Regions from separate parts of the Streptomyces sp. NPDC015032 genome, predicted to be linked through region 3. Evidence: riboswitches for the same ligand, from Rfam matches in the RefSeq annotation. Region 3 holds a riboswitch; each other region holds the start of a gene.
The links. Region 3 has a riboswitch for cyclic di-AMP ahead of ACF08M_RS32635 (M23 family metallopeptidase). Riboswitches for the same ligand answer to the same signal wherever they lie in the genome.
Positions count from the first base shown of each region.

Region 1 (3,203 bases), on a different contig from region 3:
CTACATCAAGCGGGACGAGGAGAAGGTCGACAAGGGCGCCTTCGCGGCCGTGGGCGGGCTGACGCTCGCCAATATCTTCATCGCGACGCTCTGGACCTGAGAACCGAGGCCGGCGGCCACTGTCCGCAGGGCCGGGGCCAGGGCCCGCCGGAGAGCCGGCCCGATTCCGGAGAGCCGGCCCGGCTCCGGGGCGTGAGCCGGTTTCGGGGGCCCCGGTCCCGGGGCGTGAGCCGCCCGGAGGCATCGGCCGGCCCGGGGTACGACCCGGCCGACCACTGGTCGGGCCGGCCGGCTCGCGCCCAGGGCGGCGGTGCGGCGGACCGCTAACCCGGCCGCACGCTGCCGTAGATCGGCATGTAGTAGATCGACTCCTCGCGCACGTTCGCCCCCGGTTTCGGCGCGTGGATCATCATTCCGTCGCCCTTGTAGATGCCGACGTGACTGATGTCGTCGTAGAAGAAGACGAGGTCGCCGGGGCGCAGGTCCGCCGTGGCGACCCGGGTGCCGACCTTCACCTGGTCCCAGGTGGTGCGCGGGATGGTGACGCCCGCGGCCTTCCATGCCGCCTGGGTGAGCCCGGAGCAGTCGTACGAGGACGGACCGGTCGCGCCCCAGACGTACGGCTTTCCGATCTGGGCGCGGGCGAAGGCCAGGACCTGTTCCGCCTTGGTGGAGGCGCTGCTGCCCGAGCCGGTGCCGGTGCCGGTCCCGGTGCCGGTCCCGGTGCCCGTTCCCGTACCGCTGCCGGACCCCGTCTTCTTCGCGGCCTCCGCGGCCTCCGCGGCCTTGCGGTCCGCCTCCGCCTTGGCGGCGGCCTGCTGTCGCGCCAGTTCCTCCGCCTTGCGCTTGGCCTCCGCCTCCTTCTTCCGCTCCAGCGCCGCGAGCCGCGCCTTCTCCTCGGCGGTCAGCTTCGACAGCATCGTCCGCGCCTCGCCCAGCTTCTGCTGAACGTTCTGCTTGCTGGTGCGCAGCGTGGCCTGCGTCGTGGTCAGCGTCTCCAGGCTGCGCACCGCTTCGGCGCGCTTCTTCGAGGCTTTGGCCTGCTGCGCGCGGAAGTCCGTGAGTGCCTTCTGCTGCTGACCGGACATCCGGTCCATCAGTTGGTTCTGGTCGAAGTACGATTGCGGGTCGTCGGCCAGGAAGAAGGTGGCGCTCGGCGTGAGCGACCCGGTGCGGTACTGCGCGGCCGCGTAGGAGCCGAGCGTCCTGCGGGCGTCGTTGAGTTTGTCGGCGCGCTTCGCCACGTCGTCCAGGAGCGTGTCCACCTCGGCGCGCTGGGCGGCGGAGGCCTCCTTCGCCTGGTTGTACCGCTGGGTCGCGGTACCCGCCTGCCGGTAGAGGTCGTCGACCTGCTTCTGGACGTCCTCGACACTGGGCTTCGGAGCGGGGGCCGCCGTGGCGCTCTGCGTGGAGAGCAGGGTCACGGACGCCAGGGCCGCCGTCGTGAGCCCGACGGCCGGAGTGGTGGTGCGCACCCGGGGGCGCGGTTTGCGATGCGATGCCAAGGCAGGCATCTCCTTCCGTGGACCGCCTGCCGGGTTAGCTGTCGGGTTCGGGCGGAACGGAAGGCTGCCCTACGGTCCGAGTGGGGGATAAGGACCGATTCACCCCAGTGCTGCGTATGGTTCCCCGGCTCCGAACGCCCGCGAGGGCGGCCCGGATTCGGCGCGGGCGCCCGCTCGGCGTGGTTCGCCTCAGGGGGTACGGGCCGCCCGGTCGAGCACGCTAGCCAACTCATGATGCTGCTGTGAAGGTTGATGTTCGATATGCCCGATACGCGTTCGTGACCTTCGTGGATTGGGGTGCCAGGGTGGACGAGGGTCCGGAATTTCTCACCCGTAGTGGCGGCTCGTTCTCTCTGCGTGCCCGGTCGTGGAGTGGGGTTCGTCATGCGGCCGGGGTGCAGTTCGGTATGCGGCCGCCGTGTGTCGGTCCGGCGTCCTAGACTCGGCAAGCGATGAGCAGCCTCTTTGACGACAGCTTCCTGGCCGGCCTCCAGCACTCGGAGGAAGAGCCCCCGCCGCCCCCCGAGGACTCCGTACCCGAAGCGGTGCCGGAGGACCTCTTCGCGGGCGTGTTCGATGGGCCCCCGCCGCCCAGGGACGCGTACTACCGCGACGGCGCGCCCCGCCCGGTCATCGACCCCGCGGCGCTCCTCGACGGGCTGAACACCGAGCAGCGGGCCGCCGTCGTCCACGCGGGCTCCCCGCTGCTCATCGTCGCCGGGGCGGGCTCGGGCAAGACCCGGGTGCTGACCCACCGGATCGCCCACCTCCTCGCCGAGCGCGGGGTGCACCCCGGCCAGATCCTGGCGATCACCTTCACCAACAAGGCCGCGGGCGAGATGAAGGAGCGCGTCGAACAGCTCGTCGGACCGCGCGCCAACGCCATGTGGGTCATGACCTTCCACAGTGCGTGCGTACGCATCCTGCGCCGCGAATCGAAGAAGCTCGGCTTCACCTCGTCGTTCTCGATCTACGACGCCGCCGACTCCAAGCGGCTGATGGCCCTGGTCTGCCGCGATCTCGATCTGGACCCGAAGCGCTTCCCGCCGAAGTCGTTCACGGCGAAGGTCTCGAACCTGAAGAACGAACTGATCGACGAGGAGACCTTCGCCGGCCAGGCGGCGGACGGGTTCGAGAAGACCCTCGCCCAGGCCTACACGATGTACCAGTCCCGGCTGCGCGAGGCCAACGCGCTGGACTTCGACGACATCATCATGACGACGGTCCACCTCCTCCAGGCGTTCCCCGACGTCGCCGAGCACTACCGCCGCCGCTTCCGCCACGTCCTGGTCGACGAGTACCAGGACACCAACCACGCCCAGTACACCCTCGTACGCGAACTGGTCGGCCCGGCCGGTGAGGGCGACGCCCCCGGCGAGCTGTGCGTCGTCGGTGACGCGGACCAGTCGATCTATGCCTTCCGCGGCGCGACCATCCGCAACATCCTCCAGTTCGAGGAGGACTACCCGGACGCGACCACGATCCTGCTGGAGCAGAACTACCGCTCCACGCAGACGATCCTGTCCGCCGCCAACGCGGTCATCGAGCGCAACGAGAGCCGCCGTCCCAAGAACCTCTGGACGAACGCCGGCACCGGCGCCCGGATCACCGGCTACGTCGCCGACACCGAGCACGACGAGGCGCAGTTCGTCGCCGACGAGATCGACCGGCTGACCGACGCGGGCGATGCCAGGGCGG
Region 1 covers NZ_JBIBVN010000004.1:28,555-31,757, reverse strand. The annotation lists gene ACF08M_RS08590 (hypothetical protein) at 1-100, shown strand, start outside; gene ACF08M_RS08585 (NlpC/P60 family protein) at 324-1,514, opposite strand; cyclic di-AMP (ydaO/yuaA leader) riboswitch at 1,513-1,678, opposite strand; gene pcrA (DNA helicase PcrA) at 1,958-3,203, shown strand, end outside.
Region 1: linked by a shared signal. The riboswitch ahead of ACF08M_RS08585 (NlpC/P60 family protein) and the one ahead of ACF08M_RS32635 (M23 family metallopeptidase) in region 3 are both predicted to bind cyclic di-AMP.

Region 2 (3,203 bases), on a different contig from region 3:
TTGTAGAACTCGGACGCGGCGACGTCGAGCGCGAGCGCGATGTCCTTGCCCGGGACGTAGCCGGCTTCCTTGATGGCCTCGACGATGAGGTCGAGGGCGGCGCGGTTCGACTCCAGGTTCGGCGCGAAGCCGCCCTCGTCGCCGAGACCGGTCGAAAGTCCCTTGGTCTTCAGGACCTTCTTCAGCGTGTGGTAGACCTCGGCACCCCAGCGCAGGGCCTCGGAGAAGGACTCCGCGCCGATCGGGGCGATCATGAACTCCTGGATGTCCACGTTGGAGTCGGCGTGCGACCCACCGTTGAGGATGTTCATCATCGGAACGGGCAGCAGGTGCGCGTTCGGGCCGCCGAGGTAGCGGAAGAGCGGCAGGTCCGAGGCCTCGGAGGCGGCGTGGGCGACGGCCAGCGAGACACCGAGGATGGCGTTGGCGCCGAGCGAGCCCTTGTTCTCGGTGGCGTCCAGGTCGAACATCGCCTGGTCGATCAGCCGCTGCTCGGTCGCGTCGTAGCCGACGAGCTCCGGGCCGATCTGCTCGATCACGGCGAGGACGGCCTTCTCGACGCCCTTGCCCTGGTAGCGGTTGGGGTCGCCGTCGCGAAGCTCAATGGCCTCGAACGCACCGGTGGAGGCGCCGGACGGCACGGCAGCACGGCCCGTGCTGCCGTCGTCGAGGCCAACCTCGACCTCGACCGTGGGGTTCCCCCGGGAGTCGAGGATTTCCCGGGCTACGACGACGTCGATGGACGGCACGAGGCATCTCCTTCTGGGATATGACGCTGGTTGTGCAGGGTCACTTCGGCCTTGCGACATGAGCCTAACCGGCCCGGCCCGCTCAGCCGGACGATCGCCCGTCCCCTGGGACGAAAAAGGGCCCAAGGGTGAGCATCACCGGACAAACAGTCAGAATTTTACTGGTCAGTAACGACAACAGTTGAACGAACCCGCAGAGGCGGCGCACTTCCCGGAGGCGGCATGTGACGGAGGTGACACCTCGCGGCGGCGGCACATGACACAGGAAACCCCGGCCCGGCGCGTACGGGGGAACGCGCGCCGGGCCGGGGTGCTCCGGGAGGAGAGAACCTGGACTACTTGGTCAGGTGCAGCTGCTGACCCGGGTAGATCAGGTCGGCGTCCGTGACGATGTCCTTGTTCAGCTCGAACAGCTGCTGCCAGCCGCCCTCGACCTTGCGGTCGGCGGCGATCTTGCTCAGGGAGTCGCCGGAGACGACCTTGTACTCGCCGTCGCCCTTCTTGACCTTCTCGCCGGTCGGGGTGGTGACGGTCTTCTTCGACTCGGCCTGCGGGGCGGCGGAGCGGTCCGAGCGGTTGGTGGCGGGGGCCTCGGTGCGCTCGGCCTTCTTCGGCTGGGCCTGCTGCTTCGGCGCGGCCGGGGCGCTCTGCTTCTGCGTGGCGCCGGAGCCGGACTTCGAGGAGGAGCCGGTGTCGACACCCGGGTTGACGCCGTCGTTGCGCAGGTTGCCGGCGCCGGCACAGCCCCAGGCACCCGGGCCCTGCATGTCGAGGAGCCGCTCGGCGGTGGCGATCTGCTGGGCCTTGGTGGCCAGGTCGGCACGGGGGGCGTACTGCGTACCGCCGGCGGCGGCCCAGCTGGACTGCGAGAACTGCAGACCGCCGTAGTAGCCGTTGCCGGTGTTGATGGACCAGTTGCCACCGGACTCGCACTGAGCGACGGCGTCCCACGTGGCGACGGAGGCGGCGGAGGCACCGGTCGCACCCATCAGCGGAACGGCGACGGCGGTACCGGCGACACCGGCGAGCGTGGCGACACGGACGGCCTTGGACGGGCGGCGGTGCTTGCCCTTGCCAGAAAACAGCATGGAACGTCTCCTCACCGACGCCTACGAGGTGAGCTGTCGGGTTCGGGCCAAGTGAGTTGCCCGGTCGCACGTCCTAGCACGCGACTTCACCCCAAGCCGGTCCTGATGCGTCTTTCGACGATCGGGGCCGGCGCCTACCTGGGTCCCCCGCTCCTGCCTACGGCGCTTTACGCGTCTGTTCCCTTCGACCGACGGCAGGATTTCGGCGTGACGGTCGACGGGGCCCGCGGTGCGAGCGGTTCCGACCGTAAACACACGCAACCCCTACATTCAAAGATGGACACATCGGACAATCACCCCTTACTTGCATCTGAGGAACCGTCGTTTTCGCAGGTGGGAGGCGGTACAGGAGGACCCCTCAGGCGCGACACGCCAGTTGACGCAAAGAGACCCATGTCTCACTTACGCATAAGTGGACATAGGTCTCTGAACTACCCCAGTTTTTGAGGCTCTTTCAGTCGATTATCAGACCGCTCTCATTTGGTCTTCACATCGAGATCGAGGCTCTGGCCAGGGAGAATGAGGTCCGGGTCGGATCCGACGGCCTCCTCGTTGGCCTCGTACAGCGCGGACCAGCCGCCGGGAACCTTCTGTGCGTCAGCAATCGCCCAGAGGTTGTCGCCGGGGCGGACGGTGTACGTGCCGTCGGCGGCCGGCGTGCCCGCGTCGCGCGCATCGCCGTCACCGCGGGAGGCGTGCCGGCCCGACTCGCGGTCGACGCCGCCGTTCGTGTCCCGGCCCCCCTCGGGGGCCGGTGCGCCGCGGTGCTTGCCCCCCGTACCGTCGGCCGCGTCGGACGGGCCGGTCGCGTCCGACGCGTCGGACGCTCCGGAGGACGGGGTGGCAGAAGGCTTCGACGGGGTGGCGGAAGGCTTCTTGGACGGCTTGGTCCGGTCCGCCGGTCCGTCGTCGGCGCCCGAGCGCTCCGAGCCGTCCTTGCCGCCCTTGCCGCCCGAGTCGGCGTCCGGGGCGGCGTGCGACGGTGTGGCGCCCTCGGACGGGGCCGTCGACGCGCCGTCAGCCGGCTCCGTGCTCCGCTTCGGCTCGGCGGGCGGCGTGACCCCGGGATCGACGCCCGGCAGCGTCCCGTCCTCCGTGAGGCCGGAGATGACCGCACAACTGGGCCACGCCTTCGGGCCCCGGTCCTCCAGGACCTTCTCGGCCACATCTATCTGCTGCGAGCGGCTGGCCAGGTCGGCGCGCTCGGCATACGACTCGCCGCCGTACGCCTTCCAGGTCTCCTGCGAGAACTGCAGGCCGCCGTAGAAGCCGTTGCCGAGGTCGGCGCTCCACATGCCGCCGCTCTCGCACTCGGCCACCCGGTCCCAGGTCGTGGCGTCGGCCGCGTGCGCGCCTGCCGCGCCGA
Region 2 covers NZ_JBIBVN010000005.1:95,968-99,170, forward strand. The annotation lists gene eno (phosphopyruvate hydratase) at 1-809, opposite strand, end outside; gene ACF08M_RS10840 (transglycosylase family protein) at 1,085-1,837, opposite strand; cyclic di-AMP (ydaO/yuaA leader) riboswitch at 1,841-2,012, opposite strand; gene ACF08M_RS10845 (transglycosylase family protein) at 2,314-3,203, opposite strand, start outside.
Region 2: linked by a shared signal. The riboswitch ahead of ACF08M_RS10840 (transglycosylase family protein) and the one ahead of ACF08M_RS32635 (M23 family metallopeptidase) in region 3 are both predicted to bind cyclic di-AMP.

Region 3 (3,203 bases):
GGGTCGTGCGGCGGGGCAATGAGCAGCTGGCCTCCGCGCGGGTCATCGCGGAGACGGCCATGCGGGCGGTGCTGCCGAAGCCGTCCGACCGGATCGGCGGGCTGCATGTGGCGGCGCGGTACGAGGCGGCGCAGGCGGACGAGTTCGTCGGCGGTGACCTGTTCGCCGTGACGGACACCCCGCAGGGGGTGCGGCTGGTCGTCGGGGACGTGCGGGGGAAGGGGCTGGACGCCGTGGAGTCGGTGGCGGTGATCATCGGGGCGTTCCGGGAGGCGGCCGAGCAGGAGCGGTCGCTGGAGGGCGTGGCGCAGCGGCTGGAGCGGGCGCTGGCGCGGGAGGGGACGCGGCGGGGCGGGCTCGATGCGGTCGAGGGCTTCATCACCGCCGTGCTGGCCGAGATCCCGTCCGGAGGGTCCCGGGTGCGGATCGTCAACCGCGGTCATCCCGAGCCGATCCTGCTGCACCCCGACGGGGCGCTGGAGGTGCTGGGGCCCACGGTGCCCGCGCTGCCGCTCGGGATGGACCTGGGCGTGTGGCCGGACCGGGCGGATGAGTGGGATCTGCCGGCGGGAACGACTCTGCTCCTGTACACGGATGGCCTCTCCGAGGCGCGGGACGCCGACGGCGTCTTCTACGACCCGGCGGCCCGGCTGCGGGGGCGGATCTTCCCGGGGCCCGAGGAGCTGCTGTCCGCGCTGACCGATGACGTACGGCTGTATACCGGTGGTGAGACGACCGACGACATGGCGCTGCTCGCGGTCGTACGTCCTGCGGAGGGGCAGCCGGACCGGCGCAGGACCGTGACGATCGTGGGTCTGGAAGAGATGTGACGGGCGAGGGCGTGAACCCGGTGCGAGCCGGGCGCGACCTCGGACGGGGGATGCCACCGTACGTAACCGAAGGACGCCGCTCCGCATAACATTTGACGCAACGTCAGAATCTGAGTAATGGCTGAGCCCCGATCAACTCGTACTGATCCGCCCGATTGTGTCCCGTAAAGTCCAGGCCAAAGACGTGAACGATCAGTGGGAACGGCTTGGAATCAGGCCCGGGTGTCTATTAACGTTCGATAACGCAGCGCGGTCGTCCCAGCCGTCGTCAGTGGCGGCACCGTGCGCGAGCGCCGAATCCCGCAAGGGAACCGGGGAACCACCTACATGGGGTGAATCGGATGCCTGCGTCTTGTGAGAGACGGAGGGGCCCGTAGGAGACCTTCCTGCTCCGAACCCGTCAGCTAACCCGGTAGGCGAGAAGGAAGGAAAGGAGTGCGCCCCCGTGGCGTCCAACAAGCCTGCCCCCGAGGCCCCCTCTCGGTTCAGCCCCGACTTCGGTTCCGGTACTGGAACCGACTACGGCACTTTTGCGACGGGAACGGCCTACGGCACCGAGCCGGGCGGCGACTTCGCCGGTGGGTTCGGCAGCGAATTCCGCGCCGACGGCAATGGCGAGCCCGAGCGGGGCCGGGACGAGTGGAACCCCACCGAGGAGTCCGTCCGCCCCGTACGTGGCAAGCACCGCGTCGCCAAGCAGCGCAACGGACTTGCCCGCAGCTCCACGGTGCTCGGGGTCGGTGTCATCGCAGCGGTCGGTGCGGGCGGCATGGCCACCGCGCAGAGCAAGCCGCCGGTCTCCATCTCCCTTCCCGACTCCATCGCGGACAACCTCCCCGACGCGAAGTCCCTTCCGGGCGTGGGTTCTCTCTTCTCCGAGGAGTCCGAAGCCGAAAAGGCCGCGGCCGCCGCCGCGGCCGCGCCGCTCACCACCGCCGGTCTCACCACCACCGAGGCCGAACAGGGCACGGCGGACGCGGGCGAGGCGCTCCGCGCGCGCATCCTCCAGCAGGCCGAGCAGCAGCAGGACGCCGCCGACGCCGAGGCGAAGGCAGCCCAGGAGAAGGCGGCCGCGGAGCAGGCCGCCGCCGAGGCCAAGAAGCAGCAGGACGCCGCCGAGGCCAAGGTCGCCGCCGAGAAGAAGAAGGCGGAGGAAGCGGCCAAGAAGAAGGCCGAGGCCCTGCGGCTCGCCAAGCTCGCCGCCAGCTATGCCATTCCGACCTCCTCCTACACAGTCACCTCGACTTTCGGCCAGGCCGGCTCGATGTGGTCCTCCGGCTACCACACCGGCCTCGACTTCGCCGCGCCGACGGGTACGCCGATCAAGGCCGTGCACGGCGGCACCATCAAGTCGGCCGGCTGGTCCGGTTCGTACGGCTACCGCACGGTGCTGGAGCTCGACGACGGTACGGAGGTGTGGTTCTGCCACCAGTCCTCCATCGGCGTCAGCGTCGGTCAGAAGGTCACCACCGGTGAGACCATCGGCCGGGTCGGCGCGACCGGCAACGTGACCGGCCCGCACCTCCACCTGGAGGTCCACACCTCCGACGGTACGGGCATCGACCCGATGGCCTGGCTGCGCGGCAAGGGCCTCAACCCCTGATCCGCAGGCCACCTTCCCGGCCCGCGTGATCCGAGCCAATTCGCCGGCCGCCGAACCCCGGCAGCCCTGACGCTCCCCCCGACGTCAGGGCTGCCGGTCTGCCGGGCCTTCCCGACGTCAGGGCTGCCGGTCTGCCGGGCCTTCCCGATGTCAGGGTTGCCGGTCTGCCGGGCCTTCCCGATGTCGGGACTGCCGGTCTGGCGGAGCAGCACAGCCGCCGGAGCGGCACAGTCGCCGGAGTGGCTGGCCCACCGGGGAGGTCGGCCCGTCGGAGCGGTCGGCCCGTCGGAATAGTGGTGCCGCCGGAATCCGTTGACCCGTTTATGACTTCTCTTCGTAAGCTGGGCTCTTCCGATTTCGAGGTCTTCCCACTCGCCCTCGGCGGCAACGTCTTCGGCTGGACCGCCGACGAAGCGCAGTCGTTCGCGGTGCTGGACGCCTACGCCGCAGTGGGCGGCAACTTCGTCGACACCGCTGACGCCTACACCGCCTGGATCCCGGGCAACGAGGGCGGCGAGTCGGAGACCGTCATCGGAAAGTGGCTCGCGGCCCGCTCCAACCGCTCCGACATCGTCGTTGCCACCAAGGTCGGCGCCCACCCCTCGTACAAGGGGCTCTCCGCCACGAACATCAAGGCCGCGGCCGAGGAGTCGCTGCGCCGGCTCGGCACCGACCACATCGATGTCTACTACACGCACTTCGACGACGAGACCGTCCGGGTCGAGGAGATCATCACCGCCCTCGACGAGCTCGTGAAGGAGGGCAAGGTC
Region 3 covers NZ_JBIBVN010000034.1:53,116-56,318, forward strand. The annotation lists gene ACF08M_RS32630 (PP2C family protein-serine/threonine phosphatase) at 1-830, shown strand, start outside; cyclic di-AMP (ydaO/yuaA leader) riboswitch at 1,112-1,264, shown strand; gene ACF08M_RS32635 (M23 family metallopeptidase) at 1,276-2,433, shown strand; gene ACF08M_RS32640 (aldo/keto reductase) at 2,757-3,203, shown strand, end outside.

Region 4 (3,203 bases), on a different contig from region 3:
GGGCCAGCTTCACATGGGTCTCCTCCAATTCGCGTTTCTGCCGGCGCACGTCGGCCTCGGCGGCCCGCAACATCCGTCCGGCGGCCTCCTGTTCGGTGGCGAGGGCTTCCTGGTAGGCGGACCAGCCACCGCCGTACCAGCCCACGGATCCGGCGCGCAGTTCGGCGATGCGGTCCACGCGCTCCAGCAGTTCGATGTCGTGGCTGACCACGACCAGCACCCCGGAGCGCCAGTTGTCGACGGCGTCGTAGAGCCTGCGACGCGCGAAGACATCGAGGTTGTTGGTCGGTTCGTCGAGCAGGAGGACATCGGGATGTTCCAGCAACAGTGCGGCCAGGCGCAGCAGGACGGTCTCCCCGCCGGACATCTGGCCCACGGTGCGGTCCAGTTCGAGGTACCCGAGTCCGAGCGACCCCAGCGTCGCGAGGGCTTGTTCCTCCACGTCCCAGTCGTCGCCGATCGTCTCGAAGTGCTTCTCGTTCACATCCCCGGCCTCGATGGCGCGCAGCGCATCGCGCCGCTCGGCGATGCCCAGGGCCTGGTCCACCCGCAACGACGTGTCGAGGGTGATGTTCTGCGGGAGATGGGCGAGGCTGCCGCCGACGGTCACCGAGCCCTGGGAGGGGCGGAGCAGGCCGGCCAGCAGGCGCAGCAGTGTGGACTTGCCCGCGCCGTTGTTGCCCACGAGACCGGTGCGGCCGCGGCCGATGCCGAGGGAGAGCCCGTCGAAGACGGTCGTGCCGTCCGGCCACTGGAACGACAGGGCGGAGCAGGTGAGGGAGACATTGGGGGCAGTGGGTGTCGCCATGGTGATCCTCGCAGTCGTGAGCCTGGTGAGTGAGGGCTTCGTATGCGAGCACCACGCAGCGACCGGAAGGGGAAGGGTGCGCCGGTCCGAGAGATCGAGGGACGGCTCCTGCACCGAGGTCGCATCCACGCGGGGTCACGGGCAGGAGAACACACTGCTACAGCGTGACGGGCGTACGACCGGAGCCGTACGGCGCGATGATCGCGAACCTCAGATGCGCAACGTCCACCTCTATCGGAGACAACAGGACGGTCAAGACGATAGTGAGCCGGAGGGCGAAAGGCAAAGCCCCGTGCCGGGCGGGGGAGTGGCACGGCCGGACCGCCGACCGGTCCTGCCAGGTGCGGTCGCCCCGGGGGGCGGCGCACCGGAGCGAGAGTGCGAGCACAGGCGGGCAAATGTCCCTATATGGGCGCTTTGTCGAACATGCCCGCTTGGTTAATTAGGGGGTATTTGTAGAGAGTTGCGACTTTTGAGCTCTGTCCGAAATGTGACTTTTGGGAACTGCGTGGTGTGAGTCACGTCCACGGTTCAAGGCGGCAGGCTGCGCGCGCCGTTCCCTTCTGTGCAAGGAAATTTGGTCATGTGGTGTGAGGTGGATTACTGCCTTTCTGTGATTCGATCTTGCAAATCAATTGTGATCAAAAAATAGGGGCTTGTTCCATTCGGCCTTTCTCGCCTACGGTCACCGTCAATCCGGACGGAACGCCGAATCCTGCCGCCGTCCGAGAATCCGACCCGATCGCGTACGGCAGGAGCGGGGGACCCAGGTAGGTCGCCGATCCGGAATTCGGAACGGCTCGGGGTGAAGCCGCAGTTGCATGCGGCCAGACATCTCCAGTCTGAACCCGACAGCTCACCTCGCAGGCGACGGAGAGGAATTCGCCATGCCCACCACGGGTAAGTCCTATCGTCGCAAGTCCACTTCGCTGACCCGCGGATTCATCGCCGCGACCACGGGCGGGGCCGCCCTCGTGCTTCCGCTGGTCTGTGCGGGATTCGCCTCGGCCGCACCGGCGCAGACCGTCGCCGCCGAAAAGGCCGCGGCGTCGTCCGCCGCCACTGTCAAGGAAATCTCCGTCCAGAAGGCCGCACCCGCCGTCCATTCCGTGACCGTGGGCGACACCCTTTCCAAGATCGCGCGGGAGTATTCCGTCAGCGGTGGCTGGCAGAAGGTGTACGAGGAAAATCGAGAGGTGGTGGGTGGCAGCCCCGCTCTGATTGTCCCGGGCATGAAGCTGACCATCGGCGCCAAGGCCGGGTCACACGCTTCCACCGGCGTGTCCGCCGTGAGCGGTGCCGCACCGGCGACGACCACCACGGCCGCACCGGCCGTCAAGCCCGCCACGTACACGAACAATCTGGACGGCTGGATCAGGGAGTCGCTGGCCGTCATGGCGAAGCACGGCATCCCCGGCAGTTACGACGGCATCCACCGCAACGTCATGCGCGAGTCCTCCGGCAACCCCCGGGCCGTCAACAACTGGGACTCGAATGCTGTCGCCGGAACGCCGTCCAAGGGTCTCCTTCAGATCATCGACCCGACGTTCCGCGCCTACCACGTGCCCGGTACGTCGCTGGACAGCTACGACCCGGTCGCCAACATCACCGCGTCCTGCAACTACGCGGCCGACAAGTACGGCTCGATCGACAACGTGTTCGGGGCCTACTGACGCCCCATGGTGCCGGTGGCGGTTCAGGGCCGACGAGTGGTGAGAGGGCGGTCATGCCGCTCGCGAAGGGCCTCTCGACGGTCGGGGACCGCCTTCCGGCCGTTGCCCCGGATGTGCGCGAGGCCGGAACCCCTGCCTCGCGCACCTGCGTCGGCAGCGTGCCGTCCGGAAACGGGCCGGTGGACGCGGAGCCCCGGCGCGTGCGGGCAGCCTCTCCGAAGAAGTAGGCGACGAACAGGGCAGGAGTCCCGCCCTGCGCGCGTGCGGGCAGCGGCACGATCGTGGAGTGATCGAGGGGGGACCGGAATCCCGCCCCCCGCGGGCAGCGTGCGGGGGCGGTGCTACGCGGCTCGGCGGGGACCGGGAACGGTCACATGGCCGGCGAGCCAGGAGAGCAGGGGCTCCAGTTCCTCTGCCGCCGCGAGCACGGCACCGGGCAGGGCCGGCGTGTGCTGCGCGCAGTCCCCGCCGAGCGGCCGGGCGGCGGAGATCGAGCGGTACCGGAGGTAGTCGGCGCGCGGATGCCCGGCGTCGTGGCCGCGTGGCACGCGCTTCATCAGATCGCCGGTGACCTCGTACCCCCGCCTTTCCAGCGTCTCGACGGCGCGCACCAGCGCGGGTCCGCTCTCCTGCGCGGCAACTGCCGTACGGAACAACGGGATCTGCCCCGGGTCCGGGTAGGTCCAGCCACCCTTGATCCGGAGCCCGTCGAGGTCGAAGCG
Region 4 covers NZ_JBIBVN010000003.1:414,947-418,149, forward strand. The annotation lists gene ACF08M_RS07665 (ATP-binding cassette domain-containing protein) at 1-808, opposite strand, end outside; cyclic di-AMP (ydaO/yuaA leader) riboswitch at 1,505-1,691, shown strand; gene ACF08M_RS07670 (transglycosylase SLT domain-containing protein) at 1,696-2,481, shown strand; gene ACF08M_RS07675 (DUF2461 family protein) at 2,823-3,203, opposite strand, start outside.
Region 4: linked by a shared signal. The riboswitch ahead of ACF08M_RS07670 (transglycosylase SLT domain-containing protein) and the one ahead of ACF08M_RS32635 (M23 family metallopeptidase) in region 3 are both predicted to bind cyclic di-AMP.